4 regions of the Massilia litorea genome follow, and region 1 is predicted to be linked to each of the others. Evidence: predicted binding sites of a transcription regulator. Region 1 holds the regulator's gene; each other region holds the start of a gene.

Region 1 (7,784 bases):
TCGACGCGACCGATGTGGCCAATGTCGAGGCGGTTCTGAAGGAAAATACGCGCTTGGTGTTCGTCGAGACCATCGCGAATCCGCGTACCCAGGTGGCGGACCTGGCCCGTATCGGCGAACTGTGCCGTGCGCGCGGCATCCTGTACGTGGTCGACAACACCATGACCACGCCGTATTTGTTCCGCCCGAAAGCGGTGGGGGCGGGGCTGGTCGTCAATTCGCTGACCAAGTCGATCGCCGGCCATGGCATCGCGCTCGGCGGCGCGCTGACCGACACCGGCCTGTTCGACTGGAGCGCCTTCCCGAATATCGCCGCCAACTTCCGCAAGCAGCCGCCCGCGGCCCAGGGCATGGCCCAGCTGCGCGCGAAGGCCCTGCGCGATTTCGGCGCCGCCCTCGGGCCGGAAGCGGCGCACCACATCGCGGTCGGCGCGGAAACGCTGGCCTTGCGCATGGAGCGCACCTGCGCGAATGCGCTGGCGCTGGCGCAGATGCTCGAAGCCGATGAACGGGTCTCGGCCGTCCACTATCCGGGCCTGCCCTCGCATCCGCAACACGGCCTCAGCACCGAGCTGTTCCGCGCCGCCGGATCGCTGCTCAGCTTCGAGCTGCGCGCGGATATCGATCCTTTCGATTACCTGAACCGCCTGAACCTGGCGATCCCCGCAAGCAACCTCGGCGACACGCGCACGCTGGTGATTCCGGTCGCGCACACGATTTTCTTCGAGATGGGTGCCGAGCGCCGTGCCAGCATGGGCATTGCCGAGTCGCTGATCCGGGTATCGGTGGGCATCGAGGATGCCGACGATTTGCTGGAGGATTTCCGCGTCGCACTGGACGTATGATGTAAAAATGCAACGCATGTGCACGCAGAATGCGTTGCCTTTAAAACATTACGGTTTTATGATCGGCCTACAATATTTCCGACAGGACGATTCCATGCGCCGTTATGTACTCTCCTTACTTTTCGTGTGCCTTAGTGCAAGCGCAGACGATCTCGCTGACGCGAATCGCCTGCTGGCAGCCAAGGATTATGCGAAGGCCCTGCCGCTGTTTACCAAGGCCGCGCGCGCCGGTAATTCCGAAGCCCAATTCCGCCTTGGCGAGATGTACTGGTATGGCGACGGTACGGCGCAAGATCTGAACGCTGCCCGCGAATGGATCGGCAAAGCCGCGGCGGCAGGCGTCCCCGACGCAAAGGAATCGCTGGCTATCCTCGAACGGCGCAAGACCCGCGAGAAGGAAATCGCTTACTGGATGAGCGAATATCGTGGTGAAGAGCTACGCTCGGGAAAATTCGCCTGCCCAGCGCCGGCGATTCCCGTCCTGTCGAAGACCAATGAGGAGATCGAGGCCACCCGCGCAGCTGTTGCAACATGGCAGACCTGCTACAACGGCTTCGTCAGTAACTTCAATTCCGCGATGCCACCGGGCAAAGTGATCCCGCAAGACGTCCTCGACATGATGAGCCCCGCGGAGTTCGAGCGCGTGCGTGCCCATATCGAGCCGACCTACCGCAAGATCATCCTCGATGCCCAAACACAAGCCGACGCGACGTTAGCCCAGCGCGACGCCTGGGAGAAGTCGACCCAGGCATTCGTGAAAGAGGAGAACCTGCGGCGCAAGCGTCAGCTGGAACTGGACACGATTCGGAACGTGCGCGACAACGAGATGCGTTTGCATGGAAGCACGAACACGCGCATCACGACCGGCAAGTGATCCTTTGAGTGGCGGCCCTTCTCGCAGTATGATGGGCCCTGCTCATTTCGTTACCGCCATGAAAAAACTTCTGTACGCTGCCTTCCTGTTTGTCAGCCTTCCCGCTGCTGCCGCCAACGATCTCGCTTCCGCCAACACGCTGTTCGAGCAGAAGCGCTATACGGAAGCCCTGACCTTGTACACCAGGCTGGCAAATGCCGGCAATGCCGATGCACAGCAACACCTGGGCCAGATGTACTGGTACGGCGAAGCCGGCGTCGTGGATGAGGCCAAGGCCCAGGCATGGTTCCGTAAAGCCGCTGCGAAAGGCAATGCGGTGGCGGCCAGCTCGCTCGTCGTCATGCAACAGCGCACGGAACGGCGGGCCGACATCGATTATTGGTTAAGCGGCTACGACGGTAGCGACTTGAAAACCGGGAAATATGCTTGTCCCGCACCGCGCATTCCCGCGATATCGAAGCAGAGCGACGAGATCGATCGCGTATCGGCAGCCATTGCAAGCTGGCAGAGCTGCTACAACGGTTTCGTGGAAAACCTGAATGCAGCCTCGCCGCTGGTAAAGCGCATTCCGGCAGACATCGTGAAGCTGATGAATGCCGCCGAGACGGAGCGCGCTCAAACCCATCTTACCCAGGTGCAGGAGAACCTGTCGGAAGAGGCGAAAGTCGCGGCCAAGCTGGTGCTGGCCGATGTCGCAGCCTGGCGTAGCGCGACAGGGGCCTATGTGAAGGAGCACAACGCCATCATCGAGGGCGGTCCTTCGGCCGAGCGCGCGCGCGACATCGAGGCGCGAAAGCACAACTATAGCCAGGCCAACAAATAACGCCGACGTTAAAAAAGCCGCGCCAGCGGCTTTTTTCATACCCAGCCGCGCTTAATGCCAGCTGCGCATCAATCCCACCGCCAGGCCCTCGAGCGCGAAATCGTCGCCCGGCTCCACGCGGATGACCTTGAAGTCCGGATTTTCCGGCAGCAGTTCGATGGTCTCGCCGGTCTTGCGGTAGCGCTTGACGGTGACGTCTTCGCCGATGCGGGCCACGACGATCTGGCCGTTCTTGGCGCTGTCGATCTTTTTGACGGCGAGGAAGTCGCCATCCATGATGCCGGCGTCGCGCATCGACCAGCCGCGCACCTTCAGCAGGAAATCGGGGCGCGCGCCGAACATGGCGGGGTCGACGTTGTAGGTGGCTTCGACGTGTTCCTGTGCCAGGATCGGCGAGCCCGCGGCGACGCGGCCGACCAGCGGCAGCGACATCAGCAGGGCGGCTGGTACGGTCGGCAGCGGATCGGGCAGGGAAGCGCCGATCAGGCGAATGCCGCGCGAGGTGCCCGAGACGATCTCGATCGCGCCTTTGCGGGCCAGGGCCTGCAGGTGTTCTTCAGCGGCGTTGGCCGATTTGAAGCCCAATTCTTTCGCGATCTCGGCACGGGTCGGCGGGAAGCCGGTGTTGTCGATCGCTTCCTTGATCAGTTCAAGGATCTGTTGTTGCCTTGCAGTGAGCTTGAGCATGGATCTGCCACAGGTTAATGATTCAGACTGTATTTTTGTACAGTATTTCGGCGAATGCAAGGGAAATCCTCATTTTTTAACATTTCCTGTCGAGCAAGGTGTCGCGCCGGGGCGACGCCGGCGGGAGATTGCGCCTTCATGCCATCCGCGTTATAATTGCCGGCTTTCCCTTCCCACACTCGTCTTGACGCCGAGGTGGGCATTTGTTTAAACGTCCTCAAGGAGTGTTGCATGCGTCATTATGAAATCGTTTTTATCGTCCACCCGGACCAAAGCGAGCAAGTCCCGGCGATGATCGAGCGTTACAAGGCCAGCGTCACCGCACGCGGCGGTAACATCCATCGCGTCGAAGACTGGGGCCGTCGTCAGATGGCTTACCAGATCCAGAAGCTGCCGAAGGCACACTACATCTGCATGAACATCGAGTGCGACAACGAGACCCTGGTCGAGCTGGAAACCGCATTCAAGTTCAATGATGCCGTGCTGCGTCACCTGACCGTGAAGATGAAGAAAGCTGAAACCGCTCCATCGCCAATGATGAAGTCGGTCCAGCGCGAAGACGCAGCCAAGAGCCACCGCGCAGAAGCCCCAGCGGCCGCTGCAGCCCCGGCCCCAGCTGCTGCCTAAATTTTTCTTGCCAGGAATCGTGAACTCGCAGTGAACCAGTTACAAGTCGTCGCGACGATTGCTGAACGCGACGTACTGCGCTATACCCCCGCCGGCGTGCCGGTCGTCTCGGCAATCCTGATGCACAGTTCGCAGCAGGTCGAGGCAGGGGTGGACAGGCTGGTCGAGTTCGAAATTGCCGCGTTCGCCGCGGGAGAAATTTCGGGCCGCTTCGCCAGCGCAGAACTGGGCGCCGCACACCAGTTTACGGGATTTTTGGCCAGGAAGAATCGCAACAGTAAAGCCCTGGTGTTTCACATCATTGATTTTAGTGCCGCCGCTTAAGACTAGCGGCCACCTTTTAGATACAGGAGCCTCAAATGGCATTCGGTAAAAAGTTCGACAAAAACAAGGCCAAAGAAAAACTCAAGCGCAAACAGCAGAACCCGCTGTTCAAGCGCAAGAAGTTCTGCCGCTTCACCGCTGCAAACGTGGAACAGGTCGATTACAAAGACGTCGACACCCTGAAGGACTTCGTCCAGGAAAACGGCAAGATCATGCCTGCACGTCTGACCGGCACCAAGGCGCACTACCAGCGCCAGGTCGACACCGCGATCAAGCGCGCACGCTACCTCGCGCTGCTGCCGTACACCGACCTGCACCACGGTTAATCCCGTCGTACAGATCAGAATATCCTGGAGAAAAATATGCAAGTTATCCTTTTGGAAAAAGTTGTTAACGTCGGCAACCTGGGCGACGTGGTCAAGGTCAAGGACGGTTACGCACGTAACTTCCTGATCCCGCAAAAGATGGCCCGCCGCGCCACCGAATCGGCCAAGGCCGAGTTCGAAGCCAAGCGCGCCGAGCTGGAAAAAGCTGCTGCTGAAAAGCTGAACGCTTCGCAAGCCCAAGGCGAAAAGCTGAACGGCATGACCATCAGCATCGCCCAGAAAGCCGGCGTCGACGGTCGTCTGTTCGGTTCGGTCACCAACTTCGACATCGCCGAAGCCCTGAGCAAGCAAGGTTTCGCAGTCGAAAAGGCGCAAGTGCGCCTGCCGACCGGCCCGCTGAAGACCACCGGCGAGCACCCGGTTGCCGTCGCGCTGCACACCGACGTCGTCGTGGAAATCACGATCGCTGTCGTGGGCGAAGCTGCCTAAGCACAGCACGCAGCACGCTGTTGTTTAAAAGAAAAAGCCGGGCTTGCCCGGCTTTTTTATTGCCAGATTCTCCCCAATTATTTCAGCGGTATGACGGAGGAGGTATAATGCCCGCCATGAATACCCCCGCAGATCCGCAGATCGAATCGCTGCGCATTCCCCCGCATTCCATCGAAGCAGAGCAGTCCGTCATCGGCGGCCTGCTGCGCGACAATGCGGCCTGGGACCGCATTGCCGACTTCATGCACGCGGACGACTTTTACCGCTATGACCACCGCATCATCTTCGAACAGATGGTGCGCCTGATTAACAGCGGCAAGCCGGCCGACGTGATCACCGTCTACGAGGCCATGGTCTCGCTCGGCAAGGCCGAGGACGTGGGCGGCCTGCAATACCTGAATGCGATGGCGCAGAACACGCCCTCCGCCGCCAACATCCGCCGCTACGCCGAGATCGTGCGCGACCGCGGCATCCTGCGCAAACTGATCACGGTCGCCGACGAAATTTCCGGCAATGCGTTCAATCCGCAAGGCAAGGAAGTCAAGCAGATGCTTGACGAGGCCGAATCGAAGATTTTCGCCATTGCCGAGTCCGGCGCCCGTGGCGCCCAGGGCTGGAATCCGATCCAGCCGCTGCTGACTCAGGTGGTCGAGCGCATCGACGAACTGTATTCGCGCGAAAACCAGGGCGAGATCACCGGCGTGCCGACCGGCTTCATCGACCTCGACCGCATGACCTCGGGCCTGCAGCCGGGCGACCTCGTCATCGTGGCCGGCCGTCCGTCGATGGGCAAGACCGCCTTCTCCGTGAACATCGGCGAGAACGTCGCCATCGAAGCGGGCCTGCCGGTGGCCGTGTTCTCGATGGAGATGGGCGGCGCCCAGCTGGCCATGCGTATGCTCGGTTCGGTCGGCCAGCTCGACCAGCACCGCCTGCGTACCGGCCGCCTGAACGACGAGGATTGGCCGCGCCTGACGCACGCCATCCAGAAGATGAACGACGCCCAGCTGTATATCGACGAGACGCCGGCGCTGAATCCGATCGAAATGCGCGCACGCGCGCGCCGCCTTGCCCGTCAGTGTGGCAAGCTCGGCCTGATCATTGTCGACTACCTGCAGCTGATGCAGGGCAGCCAGCCGGGCGACAACCGGGCGGCCGAGATCTCGGAGATCTCGCGTTCCCTGAAGGGCCTGGCGAAAGAACTGCATTGTCCCGTCATCGCGCTGTCGCAGCTGAACCGCTCGCTGGAACAGCGCCCCAACAAGCGTCCCGTGATGTCCGACTTGCGCGAATCGGGCGCAATCGAGCAGGATGCGGACGTGATCATTTTCCTGTATCGCGACGAGGTCTACAATCCCGACTCGCCCGATAAAGGTACCGCCGAGATCATCATCGGCAAGCAGCGTAACGGTCCGATCGGCGCGATCCGCCTGACCTGGATCGGCCAGTACACCAAGTTTGGTAACTACAGCGGTAACCTCGCCGTCTACCAGGGCGATTAAGCCGATATTGCGTTGCCGGCGCGTGCGAATAGGCCCGCGGCGGTTCCTCGCAGTCCCAAGAGTTTTTACACGGAGAACCTTTAATGTTTGGACGCCTCATGCCCACCGAGGGCAAGTTTTTTGATTTGTTTAACCAGCACGCTGCGCTGTGCGTGAAGGGTGCGCACGAGATGGTCGGCCTGATGGCCAACTTCGACGACCTGGAAAACCGCACGCATGCCGTCGAGAGCATCGAAAAGCAGGCGGACAAAGTTACCTACGCCACCGTCGACCTGCTGCACAAGACCTTCATCACCCCGATCGACCGCGACGACATCCACAAGCTCATCACGCGCATGGATGACATCCTCGACATGATGGAAGACGCGGCCCAGACCGTCTCCCTGTACGACCTGCACGCCGTCACCCCGGAAGCGAAGCGCCTGGCCGAGCTGTGCCTGGCCTGCTGCGAGAAGGTCCAGCAAGCCGTCGGCCTGCTGCACGACATGGGCAATGCCCAGAAGATCGTCGCCATCTGCGAAGAGATCGACCGTCTCGAATCGGACGCCGACCACGTGATGCGCGCCGCCATGAGCAAACTGTTCCGCGACGAGCCGGACGTGCGCAACCTGATCAAGATGAAGGCGATCTACGAGATCCTCGAGACCGTCACCGACCGCTGCGAAGACGTGGCGAACATCATCGAAGGCATCATCGTCGAAAACGCGTAACGCGCTCGTACAAGAAGAATAACTATGAATTCTCTTCACATCAGCATTTACGTGCTGGGTTTGCTGGTGCTGCTCGCACTGGTTTTCGACTTCATGAACGGTTTCCACGATTCGGCAAACGCGATCGCGACCGTCGTGTCGACCGGCGTGCTGAAACCGCAGTCGGCCGTGGCGATGGCAGCCTTCTTCAACTTCGTGGCGATTTTCGTCGTCAACATGAAGGTGGCGCAAACCATCGGCAAGGGCATCATCGACCCCAGCATCGTCGACCATTACGTGATCTTCGGCGCACTCGTCGGGGCCATCGTCTGGAACGTCATCACCTGGTATTACGGTATCCCGTCCTCCTCCTCGCACGCCCTGATCGGCGGCCTGGTCGGCGCCGCGGTGGCCAAGACCGGCACCGGCGCGCTGGTCTCGGCGGGCCTGATCAAGACCGTGGTGTTCATCGTCGTCGCACCGCTGCTCGGCTTCATCCTCGGCTCGATCATGATGCTGCTGGTCTCGTGGATCTTCGTGAAATCGACGCCGCGCAAAGTCGACGTCTGGTTCCGCCGCCTGCAGCTGATTTCCGCCG
Region 2 (7,784 bases), 950 kb from region 1:
CGGCGACGATCTGGCAGGTCAGGCTGGCGGCGTCGGGGTCGGCCGCTGCCCCGAACTTGCAATTGGCGGTGGGCTTGTCGGCTGCGGCCAGGCCGACTTCTTCCGGCTTGCTGACGGTCTCGCCGTCGTTCAGCCTGGTGTCGATGCCGACTTTACCTGCGGACACTTCAGCCAGCGCAACGCCGAATTTCGACCTCGCCACATAGTCCTGGTAGGCCGGGATGGCAAGCGTCGCCAGGATGCCGATGATCGCAACGACGATCATCAGTTCGACGAGGGTGAAGCCGGCTTCGGTCTTCCTAACAACTTTTATGCATGTCACGGTGATCCTCCGGTCAGTTGAGCAGTCCGGAACGATAACCTTGGTTGAAAGTGCACGATTGCGGCACCTCAGCCAAAAACAAAAACCCCGCCGAAGCGGGGTCTTCTTAATCCAGTTCAGCTCGAATTAGCCGCCTGCTGCTTTGCCGACGCAGGTGCCTTTGCCGATCAGCTTTTCTTCAACCGTAGCGGCCTTGCAGCTCCAAGCGCCGTCAGTACCGCGGGTCAGGACGATGTCCTGGTCTTTCACGCTTGCTGGACCGTTTTGAATGGTGCAGGTAATCGAATCGGTGCCAGCTTTGAATTTGCAGTTGGAGGTTGGGCTGGCTTCCGCGGCCAGGCCGACATCTTCAGGCTTCGAGATAGTTTCGCCATCGTTCAACTTGGCATCAAAGCCCACTTTACCGGCCGAAACTTCCGACAGCGCAGCACCGAACTTCGATTTTGCGGTGTAGTTCTGGTAGTTCGGGATGGCGACAGCGGCCAGGATGCCGATGATGGCAACAACGATCATCAGTTCGATCAGGGTGAAGCCGGCTTCTGCTTTCTTAACAATTTTCATCGATTTCATGGTGGTTCTCCAAGGGTAAGTTGTATTGGGTTGGTGCTTCGGTATTCGGTATTGCTTCGTGCCACGCATTACCTATTGCAAGTGCCGTGCCAGCCCATTTCACCCCGGAATCCTTAATTTCACGGCAATTAAAGCGACGAAACTTGTCACCTACCCACCCTGGGCTGACAAATTTTGTCACCCACCGTGCATTTTCTGTTCATATGGAAAAAAAAAGGAGCCCGCAGGCTCCTTTCAAGAACAAGAATTGTCCGGGATTACAGCATGGCCTTCAGCAGGCGTGCCATTTCCGACGGGTTCTTGGTGGCTTTGATGCCGCACTCTTCCATGATGTCCAGCTTGGCTTGCGCGGTATCGGCGCCGCCCGAGATCAGCGCGCCGGCGTGGCCCATGCGCTTGCCCGGAGGAGCGGTGACACCGGCGATGAAGCCGACCACTGGCTTCTTCATGTTGTCCTTGACCCAGTGAGCAGCGTTGGCTTCGTCCGGACCGCCGATTTCGCCGATCATGATGACCGCGTCGGTATCAGGATCGTCATTGAACATCTTCATGATGTCGATGTGCTTCAGGCCGTTGATCGGGTCGCCGCCGATGCCGACTGCCGACGATTGACCGAGACCCAGTGCGGTCAGCTGGCCGACTGCTTCATAGGTCAGGGTGCCCGAGCGCGAGACGACGCCGATGCGGCCCTTGCGGTGGATGTGACCAGGCATGATGCCGATCTTGATTTCGTCCGGGGTGATCAGGCCTGGGCAGTTAGGACCCAGCAGCAGGGTCTTCGAACCGGCCTTGGCCATGCGGTCTTTCAGGGCCATCATGTCGCGGACAGGGATGCCTTCGGTGATGCAGATGGCCAGGTCCAGGTCGGCTTCGACAGCTTCCCAGATTGCGGCGGCCGCGCCTGCCGGCGGGACGTAGATGACCGACACGGTGGCGCCGGTGGCAGCTTTCGCTTCCGAGACGTTGGCGAAAATCGGGATGCCTTCGAAGTCTTCGCCGGCTTTCTTCGGGTTCACGCCTGCGACGAAGGCAGCTTTGCCGTTCGCGTAGTCGCGGCACATGCGGGTATGGAACTGACCGGTCTTGCCGGTGATACCCTGGGTGATGACTTTTGTATCTTTGTTGATCAGGATCGACATTTGTTTATTCCTTCGAATTAGGCGTTACCAGCTGCAGCGGCGACGACGGCCTTGGCTGCGTCTTCCATCGTATCGGCGGCGATGATCGGCAGACCGGAGTCGGCCAGCATCTTCTTGCCCAGGTCTTCGTTGGTGCCCTTCATGCGCACGACGAGCGGCACTTTCAGCGAGACGGCCTTCGATGCGGTGATCACGCCTTCGGCGATGACGTCGCAACGCATGATGCCGCCGAAGATGTTGACCAGGATGGCTTTCAGGCCTGGGTTCTTCAGCATGATCTTGAATGCTTCGGTGACTTTCTCAGCCGTCGCACCGCCGCCCACGTCCAGGAAGTTGGCCGGCTCGCCGCCGAACAGCTTGATGGTGTCCATGGTGGCCATGGCTAGGCCGGCGCCGTTCACCAGGCAGCCGATGTTGCCGTCGAGCGAGATGTAGGCGAGGTCGAACTTCGATGCTTCGACTTCGGCTGGATCTTCTTCGTCCAGGTCGCGGTAAGCCATGATTTCCGGCTGGCGGAACAGGGCGTTGGCGTCGAAGTTGAACTTCGCGTCCAGGGCGATGACTTTACCGTCGCCGGTCAGGATCAGCGGGTTGATTTCGGCCAGCGACGAATCGGTGTCCCAGTAAGCCTGGTACAGGCCCTTCAGGTTCTGGCGTGCTTCGGCCAGCGATTCGGCAGGAATGCCGATCTTGGTCGAGATCTCGTCGGCTTCGGCGTCGGTCAGGCCGACGGCCGGGTCGATCGCGATCGAGTGGATTTTTTCAGGATTGCTGTGCGCGACTTCTTCGATGTCCATGCCGCCTTCCGACGAGGCCATCAGCACGACCTTCTGGGTCACGCGGTCGGTGACCATCGACACGTACAGTTCCTTCTTGATGTCGGCGCCTTCTTCGATCAGCAGGCGGCGCACCTTCTGGCCTTCAGGGCCGGTCTGGTGGGTCACGAGCTGCATGCCCATGATCTGTTCTGCGTATTCCTTGACCTGCTCGAGCGACTTGGCAACCTTCACGCCGCCGCCTTTACCACGGCCGCCAGCATGGATCTGGGCCTTGACGACCCAGACCGGGCCGCCCAGCTCTTCAGCTGCCTTGACGGCCTCTTCGACCGACATGCACGGAATGCCGCGCGGAACCGTCACTCCGAACTTTCGGAGGATTTCTTTGCCCTGATACTCATGGATTTTCATGCTGGCTTCCCTTCTTCTGTTACTGATTTAGATGGTTTATTGAAGTACTTCGACATCGGTCTCAACCCTGTACGGCCTTGATTACCCAGCGCGGGTAATACTTTGCCACAGCGGGGCCGTCGGCGCGCAGCGCGTGGCAGCGGTCGATTTCGTACGGACGCGCAGCCTCGCCATCCTTGGCGGCGTTGCGTGTCTCGAACTCGTCATCGGCGAAGGCCTGGATTGCCGCGGTGGGCAAAACCTGCGCCAGTTCGGTCAGGTGGGTGCAGCCGAGCACGCCCGAGAGGCGGTCTTTCAGGTGCAACCGGAAATGTTTAACGAGCGACAGCCCGACCAGCTTCTTGTAAGCGGGGCCGATGACGTCGCAGTAACCGGGATACGGCACCGAGTCGGATGCGGCTTCGGCATCGACGATCTCGAGGTCGCGGTTGATGGTGATGCGCAGGCTCAGGTCGTGCACGGCCGTGCCGGCTGGGCGCTTGCCGGAAGCGAGGACGATGTCTTGCGCCTTGATGTCGCGGATACGCGCGTCAAGATCCCACAGGCCATCGTCGCGCGCGTACGCTTCGACCGTGATGGCGCGTGTATGCCGCAGGGAGCGCGGGGCGGGAGGTGACAGAGGCATAGAAAACAAACGTGCCGGTTGATCGGCAATCAGTGGGGCAGCCGGTGTGCTGATGCACGTTACCGCAGCTTCTGCGGCAACAACCGCTCATGCGGCGCTGCTTAAACCGTGAAAGTTTAGCACAGGATGGGAGCGGGTTGCACTGCAACATGACGCCTTGACGACCCGTCAAGGGTAGGCAGCTGGGAAAGGTGGCAAGCTTGCCAATGTTTGGCGTTGGCTGCCCGACAATGGATTTGCCGGCTCAGGCCGCGGCATCCTTCGTGAAGCACAGCAGTTCTTTGCCGTCGAGGCAAATGCCGCCATCCCGCTCGAAGGCGACCGCCCAGAAACCGGCGGCGGCCTCGGGTGTGTTCCCGTGCCAGACTATGCCGTGGAAGGTGACGTCAACCTCCGCGCCGCGCTCGTCTTGCCAGCGCCCGCGGATTTCATCGGTCATGCTGCCGGAGCGGTCGATCTGGAGAATATAGTCGCCACTGGCGCGCACCTCGAGCACGACCATTTTTTCCTGCGTACTGAGCCGATAGATCCCGGTCGGCTCGACGGGCTGACGGCTGCACGATGCCAATACGAACAGTGGGGCGAGAACGAGTATCGTTTTCATGATGACAACTTTTAGGGCAAGCAAAAACCAGCGTGCAGCGTCATCCGGGGTTGAGGAATATGCGGGCGCATATCGCCGGATGGCGCTCCACGCTGGCGCCTGGGAATGGATCGAGCCGATTTGGGGTGCAGACAAGACTGCGGGACAGTCGCAACGAGGCGATGCCGGCGCTACTTAAAACTCGTCGTCCTCGGGCGCCCCTTTCAGGGCGGTGCGCACGGCGCCGCTCGAAAAACCGCGCGCCATTAAAAACCGCATCTGCTTGCTGCGCTCGGCCGCGTCTTGCGCGACGGTGCCGAACTTGCGTTGCCAGACCTCGACCGCACGCGCGGTTTCGCTCTCGGCCAGGCCGGACTTCAGTTCGGCCAGCGCTTCTCCGTTGACGCCATGGCTTTGCAGCTCGGCCATCACACGGCTGTTGCCGAAGCGGGAAGCCTTTCGATGAATCAAGGATTCAGCAAAACGCTCCTGCGACAGCCAGTTGTTCTTTTCCAGAAAATCGAGGAGGGCGTCGATGTCGTCGCCCTCCTCCGCATGGCGCGCCAGTTTGCGCTTGAGCTCGAGCCGGCTGTGCTCCCTCATGGAGAGGAAGCGCAGGGCTCGGGCTTTCAGACTCAGTACTGGTTGGCGCATGGCGATACAGCAGATCGGATGGGGCCACAGCTGCGGCCCCGACCGATTACTCCGACACGGCCTTCAACTTCGGCGCCTTGTCTTCGGCGTCGCCACCGACAGGCGGCGGCAGTTCGCGCACACCGAGGGCCGCACGTACCTTGTTCTCGATTTCGCGCGCCAGTGCCGGGCGGTCTTTCAAGAACTGACGGGCGTTGTCCTTGCCCTGGCCGATACGTTCGCCGTTATAGCTGTACCAGGAACCGGACTTCTCCACGATCTTGTTGTCGGCGCCCAGATCGAGGATTTCGCCTTCGCGGGAAGTGCCTTCTCCATACAGGATGTCGAAGTGCGCTTCGCGGAATGGTGGCGCGATCTTGTTCTTGACGACCTTGACCTTGGTTTCGTTACCGATCACCTCGTCACCCGACTTGATCGAACCGGTACGGCGGATGTCCAGGCGCACGGAGGCGTAGAACTTCAGCGCGTTACCGCCGGTCGTGGTTTCCGGGCTGCCGAACATCACGCCGATCTTCATACGGATCTGGTTAATGAAGATGACCAGGGTGTTCGTACGGTTGATCGACGCGGTCAGCTTGCGCAGTGCCTGCGACATCAGACGGGCTTGCAGGCCCGGCAGCGAATCGCCCATATCGCCTTCGATCTCGGCGCGCGGGGTCAGTGCCGCCACCGAGTCGATGACGACCAGGTCGACCGAACCCGAGCGCACGAGTGCGTCGGTGATTTCGAGGGCCTGTTCGCCGGTGTCCGGCTGCGAGATCAGCAGCTCGTCGAGCTTGATGCCCAGCTTCTGCGCGTAACCCACGTCGAGCGCGTGCTCGGCGTCGATGAAGGCGCAGGTACCACCCAGCTTTTGCATCTGCGCGATGGTCTGCAGGGTCAGCGTGGTTTTACCCGACGATTCCGGACCGTAGATTTCCACGATACGGCCGCGCGGCAAGCCGCCGACGCCCAGCGCGATGTCCAGGCCCAGCGAGCCGGTGGAGACGGTCTGCACTTCCTCGACCGGCGTATTCGCGTCCATGCGCATGACCGAACCCTTGCCGAACTGCTTTTCGATTTGCGCGAGGGCGGCGGCCAGCGCCTTGCCTTTTTCGGAGGCGTTGTGTACTACTTTTTTGTCGTCCATAATTTTCTCTCAGTCTTGGAGGTACCAAGGTGTGGGTACCCTCACGCTTTTCAATAGCCACTACTGTATAAAAATCCAGTGGTTTTGGCAAGCAGGATTTTACTCGAACGTTGCAGAAGGCTCGCATTGTTGCGCGATATCAAACACAATGGGGTTGTGAAAAAAACTCCAGGGCCAGGCGCATCGTCGAAGACAGTACGTGAGTACGGTGAGACGATGCAACACTGCCATGGAGGATTTTTTCGCAAGCTCAGCCGGAAGGTCTAATCGATAACAGGGTAATCTTATGCGAATTTTGCTTGCCGAAGATGATAGCGTACTCGCTGACGGGCTGACGCGCTCACTGCGCCAGTCCGGTTATGCGATCGACGACGTGCGCAACGGCCAGGATGCCGACACCGCCCTCTCGACCCAGGAATTCGACCTGCTGATCCTCGACCTCGGGCTCCCGAAAATGTCGGGCCTGGAGGTGCTGCGCCGGCTACGCGCGCGCTCTTCCCTGCTGCCGGTGCTGATCCTGACGGCCGCCGACTCGGTCGAGCAGCGCGTCGAGGGGCTCGATCTGGGCGCCGACGACTACATGGCCAAGCCCTTCGCCTTGTCGGAGCTGGAGGCGCGGGTCCGTGCGCTCACCCGGCGCGGCGCCGGCGGCGGCCCGACCGTGATCCGCCACGGCCCGCTGGTCTACGACCAGGTCGGGCGCAGCGCGTATATCAACGAGCAGATGCTCGACCTCTCCGCGCGCGAACTGGGCCTGCTCGAAATCCTGCTGGCGCGTACCGGGCGCCTGGTCTCGAAGGAGCAGCTGGTCGACCACCTGTGCGAATGGGGCGAAGAGGTGTCGAACAATGCGATCGAGGTCTATGTGCACCGGCTGCGCAAGAAGATCGAGGTCGGCGGCGTGCGCATCGCCACCGTGCGCGGCCTGGGCTATTGCCTCGAAAAATATTCGGACGCAGCCCGTGCCGGTGCCGAGCACGCCCTCGATTCGAAGTGAACGAACGTGATGCCGGCCTGATCGAGCCCGATGCGGGGCTGCCCGAGCCTTTGTACGTCCCGCCGAATCCCGAGCCCGAAGAAAACATCCAGCATTCGCTGTTCGGCGAGATCCTCGACTGGATGCTGGCGCCCCTGCTGCTGCTGTGGCCGATGAGCATAGTGATCACTTACCTGGTCGCGAAATCGATCGCGAACCAACCCTTCGATCATGCGCTCGAAGACCGGGTGACGGTGCTGGCCCAGCAGGTGCGCGAAGAAAACGGCGTCATCAATACCCGTTTGCCGGGCAGCGCACGCGACATCCTGCGCGCCGACGACATCGACAGCGTGTATTTCCAGGTGAGCGACGCCGCCGGACGCCACGTCGACGGCGACGCCGAACTGCCGCGCCCGCGCAGTCACGATAACGACGGCGATGGCGACAAGGATGGCGCGGTGCACTTCCGGAGCGCCACGCTGCACGGCACGCCGCTGCGCGTGGCTTACCTGTACATCAACCTCGACCCGCTCGCCCCGCCCGACAGCAGCTCGCCCGTTTTCCCCCGTAAAGCCCTGGTGCAGGTGGCGGAAACGCTG
Region 3 (7,784 bases), 140 kb from region 1:
CTTGTCTTCAGCGGGATGCGGCGGAAGTCGTCGAGCGTTGCCAGGTAGCCGGAAGTACGCACCATGTATTCGGCCTCCCCCAGTTCCAGGACGGAGCCGCCCGATTCCTGGTTCGCCTTCTGCACCGCGTCGATGACCCGGGCGTGCGTGACGCCATAGGCGCGCAGCTTGTCGGGGTCGAGCTGGATCTGGTACTGGCGCACCATGCCGCCGATGCTCGCGACTTCGGAGACGTTCGGTACCGTCTTCAATTCGTATTTCAGGAACCAGTCCTGCAGCGCGCGCAGCTGCGACAGGTCGTGCCTGCCGCTGCGGTCGACCAGCGCATATTCGTAGACCCATCCGATGCCGGTGGCATCCGGTCCGAGCACCGGCCTGGCCTGTGCCGGCAGCCGCGAACCGATCTGGTTCAGGTATTCCAGCACCCGGGAGCGCGCCCAGTAGGGATCGGTGCCGTCTTCGAACAGCACGTAGACGAAGGAGTCGCCGAAAAACGAATAGCCGCGGACACTGCGCGCGCCCGGCACCGACAGCATGGTGGTGGTCAGCGGATAGGTGACCTGGTTCTCGACGAGCTGCGGGGCCTGGCCCGGATAGGTCGTACGGATGATCACCTGCACGTCCGACAGGTCGGGCAGCGCGTCGACCGGCGTGCGCTGCGCCGACCAGACGCCCCATGCCACCAGGCCCAGTGTCGCCAGCAACACGAGGAAGCGGTTCGCGATCGACCAGCGGATCAGACGCGCGATCATTGACCGCCTCCCGTGCCTGCAATGCGCGACATCGAGACGAGCTTGAACACGCCATCGTCCGCGGCCTGGAACTCGAACTGCACCGTGTCGCCGATCTTGAGGTCCTTCGGCATGCCGCTTGCGGGCGGCGCGAAACCCATCGTCATCGCCCCCCACTTCAGGCTGGGAACCGGGCCATGGGAGATCGTCACCATATCGCCGGCGATCTGTTCGATTTTCCCGGTCGCCCGGTGGGTCGCGGCTTTCGTCGGGCCGGCAGGCGCCGATCCCTTCGCGGCTGCTGCGCCGAGGCGTTGCAAGCTGCCGCGCAGGCTCGCCTCGGAATCGATCAGGAACTGGCCAGACGCCACGACCTTCTGGCCTGCACCGAGCCCTTCGATGACTTCGGTCTGCCCGTCGGCCTCCGCCCCCGCGACGATCTCCACCGCAGAGAATCGTCCTTCGCCGGCCGCGACGATGACGACGGTTCGGGCGCCCGTCTGGATCACCGCTTCCGACGGAACCAGCAGGGTTTCACGGCTTTGCGCGGGCGTCATGCGTATCGTCGCGAACATGCCCGGCACCAGTTTTCCGCCGGGGTTGGCAAGCGCTATCCGTGCCTTCAGCGTGCGCGTGGATGCGGCCACTTCGGGCAGCACCGCCTCCACCTTGCCGCTGAACTCCGTTCCGGGGAAGGCCGGGCTCGTGGCCCGTACCGCCATTCCGGGCCGGACCTGCGCCGCCGCGCTCTCGGGCACCTCGGCATTGACCCAGACCGTTTCCAGTCCATTGATCCGGATTAAGGGCGTTCCCATGGTGACCGCCATCCCTTCGCGGGCAGCCAGTTCGGTGACGACGCCGGCGACCGGCGCGGTCACCGTGATGCGCGGGCTGGTCTGCGATTGCACGCTCACCTGCCGCACCTGCGCGTCGGTCATGCCCGCCAAGCGCATGCGCTGCAGCGCCGCGTCGAGCAGTCCCGCGGTATCCGGACCGGCCGGCATGCGCTTGATGGCCAGGTATTCCTCCTGTGCGGCGACCCAGTCCGGCACGAACAGCTGGAGCAGCGCCTGCCCCTTGCGAACCGGCTCGAGCGGCGCGCGCACCAGGAGCTTTTCCACGTAGCCGCTGCTGCGGGCTTGCAGGACGACGAGATCGCGCTCGTTGAACGCGACATTTCCCACGACGCTGAGCGAATTCGTCAGGGAACCCTTGCGGACTTCGACGACGCGGATGCCGAGGTTCTGCTGGACACCAGGGGCAATCTCGACGCCGCCCGCAGGCCCGTTTTGATCGGCATAGACAGGGACCAGGTCCATGTCCATGAAGGGCGATTTGCCGGGCTTGTCGAACTTCTGGCCGGGCACCATCGGATCGTGCCAGTACAGGACCTTGCGTCCCGGCTGGTCCATCCCGGCGGACGACGCACTTTGGCCCGCGCTTGTCGCAGCCGGCCCATGGGCGCCTGCCTGGGTACCGAGACGATATGCCCCTACACCGGTCACAGCAAGCGCAACCAGGCCGCCAACAATCGACATAATGGTGCGGCGGTTCATGGCCTTGCCTCCGGCTGGTTAGGCATTGCCGGCATGCTGCGGCTTGACGGATAAAGGAAATTCAACTGCGCCCAGCGCCTTGCCGTCTCGGCTTCGAGCTGCAAGGCCTGGAGCCGGACGTCGAGTTCGTTGCGGCGTGCCGCCAGCACGTCGGACAGGCTGGCCTTGCCGCCGCGGTAGGCGGCGAGCACTGCCGCGCTCTGGTCGGCGACAAGGGGCAGGAGCTCGCGCCTGTAGCGAGCGATGCGTTCGCGGCCGCTGCGCCACTCGTCCAGCATGACCCGTATTTCCGCGGCATGGCCGCGCAGGCGCTCCTCACGCTCGGCCCCTACCTGGTCGACGCGCAACAGCCTGGCTGCGAGTTCGCGGTCCTGGCGGTTCTTCCTGTCCCACTGCAGCGGTACCGATACGCCAACGGATACCATGTTCGAATATCCCTGTCCGCGCTGTTGCAGCGCGACTTCGACCGACCAATCGGGATGCCGGTTTGCCTCCGCGAGCTGTGCCTCGGTACGGGCGATGCCGGCTTCGCGGTCGAGCGCCGCGATTTCCGGGTGGTGCGCAAGCTGGCTGTCGACGGCATCCGGATCGAGCCGGAGCTGGTCGAGATTCGGCATGTCCGCCGTTGCGGCGTCGGCATCGGGACCGGCCCACCGCGACAACATGCTCCGGGCTGCCCGGACGCGCGTATCGAACTCGCTCACCTTGTCCTGCGCAGCAACGACGCGCCCGCGCGCGGCGAACAATTCGCCCTGGCCACCCTTGCCCGAGCGATATGCCGCCTGGGCCGCCTGGAGGTCCAGTTGTGCCTGGGCGACCTGTTGCCCCACGAGGTCGGCCGCCTGTCGTGCGAAATACAGGTCAAGCCATGCCAGCGCCGTGTCCTTTTCGATGCGGGCAATCTCCGCTTCCTTTTCCGCCGATGCCTTGTCCGCCGTCCCGTGGAGCTGGGAGGCGCGCAGCCGTCGCTTGTCGGACGAGGTCAGTTCCTGCATCACGCCGATCCGGCGCATGGTCATGAAATCCGTACCGATGTTGTAGCGCTCGGCGCCGCTGATCGGTAGATTATCGATCCCGGCGCGCAGCACTGGGTCGGAAAGGCGGCCGGCGGCGACCGCCAGCTCGCGGGTCGCCGCGATGGACGCGTCGCGTGCGGGCAGCGAGCGCGAACGGTCAAGGGCACGCTGCTGCGCCTGTGCAAGGGTCAAGCCCGCGACGGCGGCTTGTGCCTGGGCTGAGAAAAAGCCGGACAGCAATGCGAAGGCAAGCGCCGTGCGAATCACGCCGAGGCGGCGCGAGAAGCGCTGCCCAGCGAGGTCATGAAGATCCATGTGAAAGCTCCAGAGTGCGAAGAACGGCACCGCCGTGCGCAAACACGGCGGAAACGATGACCAGGCAACTGGAAACTATAGGCGGAAACAGCAGTGGCGTATCGCTATCGGCGGCGATGTGCCGGAGGCATGCAGGAAAACGCGGGGAGGACTGGACATCGCCACCTTTTCCTCGGGCCACATGAGCAGCAGCGCGAACCCGGCGGCGACGAAAGGCATCACCGAAGGTGCGTCCGGTTTATCGAGCGATGGCGTCAGCTTGTTCGTGTGCGCGTGACACAGGGTGGGACTCTGCCGGTCCATCTCCGGGCAGTCCACCATCGGCTGGCCGGCGCTGTCCAGCATCGGCGCGCCCGGAGCCGGCATCAGGTCCGGACAGGCGTAGGCGGCCACAGCCAGCTGCATGAACAGCAGGCTCACAAGCGCGACGATCGCGCTGAGGAGACGGTTACGGCGTGGATGGCTCATTGGACGATATCGGAGTCGTCACATTATATGAGCGAGGCGTAGCTTGCGCTACCGGTATCGGCCGCCGTGCTCAGCCAGCTGGCGCAATCCTGAGGTGGCGCATGCTGAGCCGCGCCGGGAAGCTGCGGCGCAGGTGGAACTGGTGCATCGCTGGTTCTGCGCCGATTCACTGCTGCCCAGCCTGTCAGACCAGGCTCCCCTCACCCGAACAAGCCATGCAGATACCACCTCGGATCCGCATCCTCGCCCGCCCCCACGATGCGCTCCCGGTACACCCAGTACAGCGTATGGTCCTGCCCCTCCGCAATGAAATAATCGCGCGTCTGCGATTCGCTCCACCAGCCCGCTTCGATCCGTTCCGGCGCCGACGCCATTTTCAAGGGCGAACCATAGAAGGGCCGGTGATTGCGCATCAGCAGCGCAATCGGCTTGGCTAAAATCCAGGTCGGGCGCGGCAGGCTTTGCACGTCCGCCGGCATCTGCGCGGAACGGACCGATTCGCGCACCTTCTGCTGCACCGGCACCCAGGTGTTGGCGATTTCCGGCCGGTAGTCGGCCTGGGGCAGCGCCTGTAAAACGTTGTCGGGCCCGAGGCGCGCCACCAGCAATTCGAGCATGCGCACCCGGTCTTCCTCGCTGCCGCCGGGCTCGGGAAACAGCGACTCGCTCGGCGGCGCCATCGGCTGCAGTTGGGCGGCATCGAGCGCGAGGCCGATGACGGGGGCCTCCAATACGGTTTTCGCCAGGCGCTCGCGCAGCAGGCGCACCAGGTGCTCGTCGCGCCAGGTCGGTTCGCCCAGCGCGATCTCGACCGCGGTGGGCGGACGCGCCACCCGGCCCCGCTCGTGGTCGAGCAGCAGCACGATGCGCTCCACGGCCAGCTGGTGCGCGCACAGCCAGCCGGTCAGTTGCTGCACCAGGCGCTCGGCGCCTTGCAGGCACTCCTCGGCGTTCTCGATGCGATCGAACAGTTCGATCTTCGCGTGGAAGACGGTCGGCGCTTCGATCCATTCGAACAGCTCGGGCGCCATGCCGTAGGCGGCGTCGAGGACGTCGAGCAGCGCGCGGCCGCAACGGCGCTGCAGGCCGGGCCGCGGCAGGCGCCGCATGGCGCCGATGTCGAAGCAGCCGATGCCTTCGAACCAGCTGGCAAAGGGCCGGGCCGGCGGCGGCAGCGTGCTCGGCAGGCGGTCGAGGCGGCGCGTGAGGGAAGCGATGGTGAGGACCCGGCCGGCGCGCTGGCGGGCCAGCATCCAGCTGCCGCGCGCGCTGGGCGCGCAGCTGAGGTAGCTTGAAAAGCCGAGCGCGCGCAGGCTGGCGCGCACACGCCGGCACAAGGCGCGGATGCCGCCGAACAGGCGCAGGCTGGCGCCGATGTCGATCAACAGCGTCGATTCCTCGGCCTGCGTCACCTGCGGCGTGTACTGCAAGAGCGCCATCGCCACCGCGTGCAGGGCCTCGGCCTCGCGCTCGGGGGAACGCTCGACGATGCGCGCCTCGGGCATGAGCATCAGCACGCCGCCGCGGCGCATGCCGATCTGGACGCCGGCGGCGCGCGCCAGGGGCGAGGCTGCCAGCACCCGCTCCTGCTCGAGCACGACGCAGCCGGCGTCAGTTGACCAGTTCGGGCTGAAAACCTCGAGCGGTAACCGGGGCAGGTACAGGCCGATCCACAGTCGCATGGCGTTGGAGCAAGGAAGGAGTGAGGGGCAGGAACAGCGGCGCATCGCGCTGCGGTCCCCGGCGTTTGATGAAACCGATGTCGAGCCCGCCCGCGGCGGGCCGCAAGGACAGGCGCAGCGGCGCCGGCGAGGAATCCTGGGCGCTCGCCAGCGGGCGCATCATGAAGAACAGGGTTTCTCCGCACTGGGCCGCCAGATGCAGGCGGCGCAGGCTTTCGCCGCGCGCGTGGTTGGTCCAGAACAGCAGCGCCCCGCAACTGCCGCTGCGCAGCACCTGCTCGGCCGCCCACAGCGCATCGGCCCCGCGCGTCGCGCGCAGCCAGATCAGCTGGGACGGCGGCACGCCGAGCGCGGCCAGCGCCAGCGCCTGCGGCGGATGGGGTGGCTGCAGGAGCACGATGCGGCGCGATGCGGCCGCCGCCAGCGCCGGGCGCAGCAGGCGCATTTCGCCGATGCCGGGCTGTTGCAGCAGCAAATCGATCAGGGTGCCGGTCGGCCAGCCGCCGCCCGGCAACTGCTTCGACAAGGCCGGATGGCCGGTGTCGACACAGCGGGTATGGGCATGCGCCAGCTGCGAGGCACGCCACAGTGAAGGGTGCAATTCTTCTGGCGCGGCAAGAGTTTGTGAAGAAGGCATGATTGGGGGTAATGCAAAAGCACTGGATGGATATACAGTACTCGGTCATTCATGTTTTGGCAAGATGTGTATAGTTCGCAAACACCCGATTTAACCTTGTGCTTGTGTAGGCGCAAACGGACAAGCTCGCCCGGCAGGCCATCCAATCCGCATCAAAAGGTGAAATAATGGGCCTTCATTCATTATTTGCCTGACAATGACCGCCATTGCATTCCACCCGGGACAGCGCGCATGACCACGATGCAGCTGGTCGGCGCCACCCTCTTCGCCTGCGCCCTTGTCCACACCTTCGCCGCCAAGGGCTTCGAGATGCTGGCCGACCGCCATCCGCGCCATGAAGGCCTGTTCCACCTGCTCGGCGAAGTCGAGGTCGTGTTCGGTTTCTGGGCCTTCATCCTGGTGCTGGCGATGGCCCTCATTTCCGGTCCCGGCGCGGCCATCGACTACGCCGAATCGCGCCAGTACACCGAGCCGCTGTTCGTGTTCGTGGTCATGGTGATCGCCGCGTCGCGCCCGGTCCTGGACGCCATGCGCTCGCTGCTGCGCACGCTCGCGCGGCTGGCGCCGGTCCGCACCGAAGTCGCGCTTGCATGGCTGGGCCTGGCCCTGGTCCCGCTGGCCGGTTCCCTGATCACGGAACCGGCCGCGATGACGCTGGCCGCCCTGATGCTCGCGCCCCAGGTGTTCCGCCCCGGCATTCCGGAACCGCTGAAATACGGGGCGCTGGGCGTGCTGTTCGTCAACGTGTCGATCGGCGGCACCCTGACCTCCTATGCCGCGCCGCCGGTGCTGATGGTGGCCTCGACCTGGGGCTGGGACAGCGCCACCATGCTGGCGCAATTCGGCTGGCGCGCGGCCCTCGCCGTGCTCATCAATGCCACGGTCGCCACCCTGCTGCTGCGGGCGCACCTGGCGCCCGCAGCCCTCGACGAGGCGCCGCCGGTGCCGGTCAAGGTCTCGGCGATCCACCTGCTGTTCCTCGCCGCGGTGGTGCTGCTGGCGCACCATCCGGTGCTGTTCCTCGGCCTGTTTTTATTGTTCCTCGGCTTTACCCAGGCTTATCAGCGCCACCAGGATCCCCTGATCCTGAAGGAGGGCTTGCTGGTCGGATTTTTCCTGGCCGGTCTCGTGGTGCTGGGCGGCATGCAGCAATGGTGGCTGCAGCCGATCGTCTCGAGCCTGGCGCCGACCGCCCTGTTCTTCGGTGCGCTCGGCTTGACGGCAATCACCGACAATGCGGCACTGACCTATCTCGGTTCGCTGATCGCCGGGCTGTCCGAGCAGGCCAAGTACATGCTGGTGGCAGGCGCGGTGGCCGGCGGCGGCCTGACCGTGATCGCCAACGCCCCGAATCCCGCCGGCGCCGCGCTGCTGCGGCG
Region 4 (7,784 bases), 1.6 Mb from region 1:
ACGGCGAGGTGTTCGTGTTTACCGACTGGTCGTATCGCAGCAAGATCAATTTCTTCCTGTACGAAGCGGCCGAGTTCACCGGCAAGCCGCTGACCGAAGGCGGCCTGCGCCTGGGTTACACCTGGGCAAATGGCAAGTATGAAGCGGCCGTGTTCGGCCGTAACATCCTCGACCAGCGCCGCATCACGGGCGCCATCGACTTCAACAACCTGACGGGCTTCACCAATGAGCCGCGTACCTGGGGCGTTCAATTCAAGGGTAACTTTTAATTACAAGAAGCTGACAAAACGCAGCTGACGGTTAAAAAACCTGTGGTGTCCGTAAATGGCCGCGCTCTGCGCGGCCTTTTTTATGCCTGTTTCATAAGCAGATGTCTTGCCTTATATACCAAGTAATGATTGTTGCGACGATGATAATGAAAGCCTGCCGTATGTTATTTGGCGTACATACAAAACCTTCAAATAAACGATGTTTTTGTTAAATCAACATGCGAAAGTGTTGCGAAAGCGCTGCACACGATTCGAAATTCCCCACACGCATGATTACTCCGCAGTACATTTTCCGAGCCGCCACTCGAGGGCACATCGGCGACCAGCCGGTGAACATAAACCAAGGCAATCACGCCTTGACGGAAAACTACACATCGAAGGGCTCAACATGAAGTCGACGCAATCGATTTACCCGAGTTTGTTGAAAGTCGCTGTAGCTGTCTCCATCGCCACCGCCTCGCTGGGCTTCGGCTCCGCCATCGCCGCAGGCAGCGCGCCTGAAGCCCAGGCCGCGGGCACCACGCAATATATCCTCCACACCGACCGCCTGATCGTCAAATACAAGGATGCCAACGTCGGCAGCGCCAAGGCCACCGTGCCGACGGCCATGACGGCGGCACGCCAGGCGATTGCCGACCGCGCCGGCCAGCAGTTCGGCATGCGCCTCCAGGCCCTGCACCATATCGCCACCGGCGCCCAGGTGCTGAAGATCGACCGCAAGGTGTCGCTGCAGGAAGCGTCGGCGCTGGCGAAGGAACTGATGGCACGCGACAGCTCGATCGAATACGCTGAGCCCGACCGCATCATGACCAAGATGGCCACGGCCAACGACCCGTATTACGCGCAGCAGTGGGATTACACCGACGCGACCGGCGGCCTGCGCCTGCCCGGCGCCTGGGACCTCTCGACCGGTACCGGCGTGAACGTTGCCGTGATCGACACCGGCTACCGTCCACACGCCGACCTTTCCGGCCAGTTCGTCGGCGGCTACGACTTCATTTCCGACACCGCGGTGGCCAACGACGGCAACGGCCGCGACGCCGACCCGTCCGACCCGGGCGACTGGATCGCCGCCAACGAGTGCTACGCCGGCAATACCGCACAGAACTCGAGCTGGCACGGCACCCACGTGTCCGGCACCATCGCCGCCAAGACCAATAACAGCCTGGGCATCGCCGGCGTCGCCTACAACGCCAAGATCGTGCCCGTGCGCGTGCTCGGCAAGTGCGGCGGCTACACCTCGGACATCGCCGACGCGATCATCTGGGCCTCGGGTGGTACCGTGACCGGCGTGCCGGCCAACGCCAACGTGGCCAAGGTCATCAACATGTCGCTCGGCGGCGGCGGCGCTTGCGATACCACGACCCAGAACGCGATCAACAGTGCCCGTTCGCGCGGCACCGTCGTCGTCGTCGCGGCCGGCAACGAAAACCAGAACGCCAGCAACTCGAATCCGGCCAACTGCACCGGCGTCATCGCCGTGGCGGCAACCGGCAAGACGGGCGCGAAGGCATCGTATTCGAACTACGGTACCGTGGTCGACGTGGCGGCACCAGGCGGCGACGGTGCCAACAGCATCCTGTCGACGCTCAACAGCGGCACCACGACCCCGGGTTCCGACAACTACGTCGGCTACCAGGGTACCTCGATGGCGACCCCGCACGTTGCCGGCGTGGCTGCACTGATGCTGTCGAAGAACCCTGCGCTGACGCCGGACGACATTGAAGCCAAGCTCAAGAGCACCGCACGCGCTTTCCCGGGCACCTGCTCGCAGTGCGGCACCGGTATCGTCGACGCGGCAGCCGCCGTCGCCGCCGCCAGCGGCGCGACCGCGCCGACGATCTCGGAAACCGAGTCGAACAACACGATCTCGACCGCGAACGCGATCTCGACCAGCGGCACCACCGTCAACGGCACCATGAGCGCCTCGACCGACAGCGACTACTTCGTCATCCAGCTGCCGCCCGGTAAGACGCTGACCGCCACGATGACCCCGGGCCTGTCGACCGCCGACTACGACGTGTACAGCTACAACAGTGCAGGTACGCAGCTGACCGCCAGCGAAAACGGCGCCGGCGCGACCGATACCGCTTCGGTGGTGAATAACGGCAGCACCACCGCGCCAGTCTATGTGCGCGTGAAGTACTACAGCGGCGGCACCGGTTCGACCAACGGCAAGTACACGCTGAAGGCGACCTGGTAATTTCCCTGCTTGCGTAACAAAGCCCAAAGACGCGCGGCTTGCCGCGCGTCTTTTTTTGCCTGAAGCGCCCTCCCTGCGCCCCTTGCAACAAAATCCAATTGACGAGATACTGTACGGAATTACAGTAGTCGGCCCCGGCCGCCGCCAGAGTGAACGTCCCCGCACGTAAAATCATCCATTGCGATTGCGACTGTTTTTATGCCTCGGTCGAGATGCGCGACGATCCGTCCCTGCGCGGGCGTCCGCTCGCCGTGGGTGGCCGGCCCGACCAGCGCGGCGTCGTCGCGACCTGCAATTACGAGGCGCGCCGCTTCGGCATCCATTCGGCGATGGCGACCGCCCAGGCCATGAAACTGTGCCCGGAATTATTGGTCATTCCGCCGGCGATGGAGAAATACCGGATCGCCTCGCGCCAGATCATGGAGATCTACAGCGACTACACGGACCTGGTCGAACCGCTCTCGCTCGACGAAGCCTACCTGGACGTTTCGAATTCCCCGCACTGCAAGGGCAGCGCCACCCTGATCGCGCAGGAAATCCGCAAACGGATTTTCGAGACCGTCGGCATCACCGCCTCGGCCGGCGTGGCGCCGAACAAATTCGTCGCGAAAATCGCCAGCGACTGGAACAAGCCGGACGGCCTGTTCCTGGTGCGGCCGGAAGAAGTGGATGCCTTCGTCTCGGCGCTGCCGGTGAAAAAACTGCACGGTGTCGGTAAAGTGACGGCCGCCAAGCTGAATAAACTGGGTGCGCAGACCTGCCTTGATTTGCGCGGCTGGACAATGCAGGAGCTGCAACACCACTTCGGCAGTTTTGGTGCGCGCCTGCATGACCTGTGCCGGGGCATCGACAACCGCGAAGTCAGCCCGGAGCGCGAACGCAAATCGGTCAGCACCGAGGAAACGTATACCAACGACGTCCCCGACCTGCCGGCCTGCCTGGCGCTGCTGCCCGAGTTATATGAACACCTGCTGGGCCGGATAAAACGTGCCGGTGCCGAAAAATTCATCAATAAGCTGTTCATTAAAATCAAATTTTCCGATTTCCAGCAGACCACCGTCGAGTGCGTCGCCTATGCACCGCACCTGCCCACCTTCGCGCGCCTGATGGAGACCGGCTGGCTGCGTGCCAGCCGCCCCGTACGCCTGCTGGGCGTGGGCGTGCGCCTGGGCGACAGCGAACATGTCGAGCAGCTGAGCCTGTTTGACGAACACGCAACACATTAAAACGTTGTTGTTGCCACGTGAAAATGTGGCGACATCAGCGTGTAGAATGTCGTTCCCCTGAAATACTGAGACAACAGAAAGCAACTATGTGGTTCAAGAATCTTCAGATTTACCGCCTGCCCGCACCATGGGCCTTCACGCCTGAACAGATGGAGGAGGCGCTCGCGCCACTGGCCTTCACGCCGGCGAACAGCAATGAACTGCTGCGCCAGGGCTGGGATGCGCCGCGTCCGAACGGCGGCCTGGTTCACGTCGTCAACAAGCAGATGCTGATGATGCTCGGCACCGAAAAGAAGCTGCTGCCGAGCTCGGTGATCAACCAGGTCGCCAAGGCGAAAGCGGCCGAGCTGGAAGAGCAGCAGGGCTTCCCGCCAGGCAAGAAGGCGATGAAAGAACTGAAGGAACGCGTGGCCGACGAACTGCTGCCGCGCGCATTCACGATCCGCAGCAATACCTGGACCTGGATCGACCCGGTCAACGGCTGGCTGGTTGTCGATGCCGCCAGCCCGGCCAAGGCCGATGACGTGGTCAAGCTGCTGCTGAAAGGCGTCGACCGCATGCCGCTCGAGTCGCTGCGCGTGCAGCGTTCGCCGGTGGCCGTGATGACCGGCTGGCTGGAAGCCGACGAGGCGCCATATAACTTCACGATCGACCAGGACACGGAACTGCGTGCCACCGGAGAGAGCCGCGCGGCTGTCCGTTACGTGAAACACTCGCTCGATCCGGACGACATCCGCCGCCACATCGCCGCAGGTAAACAGTGCACGCGCCTGGCCATGACCTGGAACAGCCGCGTCAGCTTCGTGCTGACCGAATCGCTGGCGATCAAGGGCATCAAACCGCTGGACGTCATCAACGAAGGCGGCGCCGTCACCAACAGCGACGACGAGCGTTTCGATAACGACATGATGCTGATGACCGGCGAGCTGGCGAAGATGCTGGCCGACGTGGTGGAAGCCTTGGGCGGCGAAGCCAAGGCCTGAGCGCTTGTAGGGTGGGCACCCCGTGCCCACCGGGAAGCGTGCGCCATGTTGACAAGGATCGCGGCCAATAATGATCATCAGTCCGCGTGGGCACGGCGTGCCCACCCTACAACTTCACGTAAAAACGGACCCGCGCGGGTCCGTTTTGCTTGGTACTTATTTCGCGCTGGCCACCTCCTCACTGGTTGCCGGCTCCTCGCTCCTGCCGTCGGTGTAGGTCGCGCCCTGGCGGTTCTCGTGCGGCATCGGCTTGCCTGGCAGCGGCGGCAGCGCCTTCGCCTTCTCGAGGTCGATGCCGGCGATCTGCGCCACGCGGCGCCCGTAATCCTCGTCGCAATGCCACAGGTGCCATACCATGCGCAGCTGTACGACTTCAGGGCATTGTTTCAGGTCGCCGCCGACATTGTTGACGAGTTCCTCGCGCTCCCAGTCGGCGAAACTGCGGTAGCGGTCGCCCGCCTGTTTGTAGTCGCTGCGCGTATTCGTCGTCTGGTAGCGGCCGAGGTGGCCTTCGACATACTGGTGATAATCGCGCTGCGGCTGCGGCGCCTCCTGCGTGCCGCCCAGCAGGCTCGGCTCGTAGTTGATGTGTTTGTTTTCTCCGCTGTCGTCGACCACATACGTCATCTGGCCGTCGCGCTGGTTGGTGCGGGGGCGGGCACGTTCCTGCGGCGCATTGATCGGCAGTTGCAGGTAATTCGGGCCGACGCGGTAGCGCTGGGTGTCGGAATAAGAGAGGGTGCGGCCCTGCAGCATCTTGTCGTCCGAAAAATCGACGCCGTCGACCAGCACGCCGGTGCCGAAGGCCGATTGCTCGGTTTCGGCGAACACGTTGTCTGGATTGCGGTCAAGCACCATGCGGCCCACCGGCAGCAGCGGAAACTGGTCTTCCGGCCAGCGTTTGGTGTCGTCCAGCGGGTCGAAGTCGAGTTCGGGATGCTCGCCGTCGGCCATGATCTGCACGCAGAATTCCCATTCCGGATAATCGCCGCGCTCGATTGCGTTATACAGGTCGCGCGTGGCGTGGCTGGTGTCGTGCGCCTGGATCTCGGCCGCCTGGGCGGCGGTCAGGTTGCGCACGCCCTGGCGCGGCTGCCAGTGGAATTTCACCAGATGGGCCACGCCCTGGTCGTTGATGAGTTTATAGGTGTTGACGCCCGAGCCTTCCATCTCGCGGTAGTTCGCCGGGATGCCCCACGGACTTTTTACCCAGGTCACCATGTGCAGCGCTTCGGGAGAATTGGCGACGAAATCATAGAAGCGCCACGGCTCCTGCTGGTTGGTGACCGGATCGGGTTTAAAGGCGTGGATCATGTCCGGGAATTTAATGGCATCGCGAATGAAGAACACCTTTAAATTGTTGCCGACCAGGTCCCAGTTGCCCTCGACGGTTTTCAGTTTGACGGCAAAGCCACGCGGATCGCGTGCGGTTTCCGGTGAGTCCTTGCCGCCGATAACGGTCGAGAAACGGACGAACACGGGCGTTTGCACCCCGGTCTCGTTCAGTACCCGCGCACGTGTGTATTTGCTGGCCGGTTCGCCGCCGATGGTGCCATAGGCTTCGAAGAAGCCGTGGGCACCGGTGCCGCGCGCATGGACCACGCGCTCGGGAATGCGCTCGCGATCAAAATGGGTGATCTTCTCGATGAACTGGTAGTTCTCGAGCGTGGCCGGACCGCGCTCGCCGACGGAGCGCAGCGACTGGTTATCGCGCACGGGGTGGCCCTGGCGCGTAGTCAGGATGGGACGGTCTGACATGGAAACTCTCCTCTCGGTTTCAGGGAGAGAAAAGTATAAAAACTTTACCGACAGGGCAGCGCTCTGCTGCCCTGTGGAATTTTTATTTGATGCTTTTGAGTATTGCTGCTGTTTACAGCGGTTCGAACACGCCGGCGGCGCGGTTCTTGGTCACGTTATTCCAGGCGAACACTTGCCCGTTCATGGCGACATACACGCCGGGCGCCAGCGTCTGCGCCACACCGCAGGCAAAGCCGAGATTGAACAGGGCGTCGGAATTGGCGATCTCGTAGGGGATCATGGCGCCGGTGAGCACGATCGTCTTGCCGAGGTTCGCAGCGCCGAGCACAGCGGCCGTTTGCGGCATCGTATCGGTGCCATGCACGATGACGATCGCCTTTTCGCCGGCAGCCTGGCAGGCGGCGAGCACGCGCTGGCGATCGGCATCCTGCATGTCGAGCGAATCGAGCAGCGGCAGCACTTCGAGCGCGACCGGAATGGTCAGGCGCGCACGTTTGATTACCTCCGGCATGTGGCTTTCGGAAAAGCCGAGCACGCCGTTCAGCTCATTGTAATGTTTGTCGAAGGTGCCGCCGGTGGCGATGAGTCGCAAAGTCATATCGGTTTATAAACGCAGTAAAAAAAGGTGGGTCATCATAGCGCCAAAATGGTGTGTATCCAGATGTGACTGCGCTAGAATCGGCTGGATCGGATGAGTAGACTGATCTTTTTTAAGGGCAAGCCCCACACCATCGTATGAAAGCCGTTGCTCCAGGAACCGTTATTTTCCACCGTCATCGCGGGTATGGCGTGATCACCCACGTCAACCTGCTGACCGGCTGGATTTCCGCCCGTTTCGGCAACGAAGCGCGCACGCTCGACCTGAATCTCTCGAGCGACGAAGTCCAGCACGCCGATGGCGAGCCCATCCTTTTCCGGCGCGCGCCGCCGGACCGCATGCCGCATGCGCGCCTGATGGCGGTCGTGCGCGAGCTGCACAGTGCCGGCTACCAGAAACTGTATTTGTACTCGTGGCCGAAGCCGTCCGGCCTGCACTGGCGCTGGCATCTGTTTACGGGGCAGCGCAACTGGATGCAGCGCTCCTGGAGAGAAGGCTGGTACGGATCGGGCGCCGAGTACAACAATAATCCGGTGATGGGGTGGGGCGACACGCCCGGCGCCACGACCGAGGAGCTGATCCACGCCCTGGCGAAATTCGATCCGCAGGGCCTGGCCCAGGCCTTGGGGCGCGACGAAGACCACACGGCCTGGTTCGCCGCTACCTGCGAGGCGCTGCTGCCGGGTTACATGTACAGCCTGAACGTCGAGCGGCCACCGGGTGGCGGGCTGATCGACGCGCCGCCGG

The links. Region 1 encodes LexA, which represses DNA repair genes until DNA is damaged. Its sites were predicted from a motif close to ACTGTATNNNNATACAGT; they were not measured.
Region 2: the regulator LexA is predicted to act here: its motif matches at 6,272-6,289, upstream of recA (recombinase RecA).
Region 3: the regulator LexA is predicted to act here: its motif matches at 6,427-6,444, upstream of imuA (translesion DNA synthesis-associated protein ImuA).
Region 4: the regulator LexA is predicted to act here: its motif matches at 2,581-2,598, upstream of dinB (DNA polymerase IV).

What each region holds. Positions count from the first base shown of each region.
Region 1 is NZ_CP062941.1:2,758,713-2,766,496, forward strand. It holds gene LPB04_RS12280 (cystathionine gamma-synthase family protein) at 1-845, shown strand, start outside; gene LPB04_RS12285 (tetratricopeptide repeat protein) at 853-1,719, shown strand; gene LPB04_RS12290 (SEL1-like repeat protein) at 1,748-2,542, shown strand; gene lexA (transcriptional repressor LexA) at 2,594-3,229, opposite strand; gene rpsF (30S ribosomal protein S6) at 3,461-3,856, shown strand; gene priB (primosomal replication protein N) at 3,887-4,180, shown strand; gene rpsR (30S ribosomal protein S18) at 4,216-4,506, shown strand; gene rplI (50S ribosomal protein L9) at 4,543-4,995, shown strand; gene LPB04_RS12320 (replicative DNA helicase) at 5,112-6,497, shown strand; gene LPB04_RS12325 (DUF47 domain-containing protein) at 6,581-7,207, shown strand; gene LPB04_RS12330 (inorganic phosphate transporter) at 7,232-7,784, shown strand, end outside.
Region 2 is NZ_CP062941.1:1,812,794-1,820,577, reverse strand. It holds gene LPB04_RS08100 (pilin) at 1-322, opposite strand, end outside; gene LPB04_RS08095 (pilin) at 449-892, opposite strand; gene sucD (succinate--CoA ligase subunit alpha) at 1,150-2,031, opposite strand; gene sucC (ADP-forming succinate--CoA ligase subunit beta) at 2,049-3,218, opposite strand; gene LPB04_RS08080 (DUF2889 domain-containing protein) at 3,280-3,843, opposite strand; gene LPB04_RS08075 (hypothetical protein) at 4,088-4,447, opposite strand; gene recX (recombination regulator RecX) at 4,622-5,080, opposite strand; gene recA (recombinase RecA) at 5,127-6,209, opposite strand; gene LPB04_RS08060 (response regulator transcription factor) at 6,496-7,206, shown strand; gene LPB04_RS08055 (sensor histidine kinase) at 7,203-7,784, shown strand, end outside.
Region 3 is NZ_CP062941.1:2,614,696-2,622,479, reverse strand. It holds gene LPB04_RS11705 (efflux RND transporter permease subunit) at 1-752, opposite strand, end outside; gene LPB04_RS11700 (efflux RND transporter periplasmic adaptor subunit) at 749-2,287, opposite strand; gene LPB04_RS11695 (TolC family protein) at 2,284-3,618, opposite strand; gene LPB04_RS11690 (hypothetical protein) at 3,694-4,086, opposite strand; gene LPB04_RS11685 (Y-family DNA polymerase) at 4,287-5,768, opposite strand; gene imuA (translesion DNA synthesis-associated protein ImuA) at 5,698-6,405, opposite strand; gene LPB04_RS11675 (putative Na+/H+ antiporter) at 6,637-7,784, shown strand, end outside.
Region 4 is NZ_CP062941.1:1,131,509-1,139,292, reverse strand. It holds gene LPB04_RS05030 (TonB-dependent receptor) at 1-269, shown strand, start outside; gene LPB04_RS05025 (S8 family peptidase) at 658-2,472, shown strand; gene dinB (DNA polymerase IV) at 2,622-3,698, shown strand; gene LPB04_RS05015 (recombination-associated protein RdgC) at 3,785-4,681, shown strand; gene LPB04_RS05010 (catalase) at 4,838-6,439, opposite strand; gene LPB04_RS05005 (asparaginase domain-containing protein) at 6,552-7,037, opposite strand; gene LPB04_RS05000 (L-asparaginase) at 7,175-7,784, shown strand, end outside.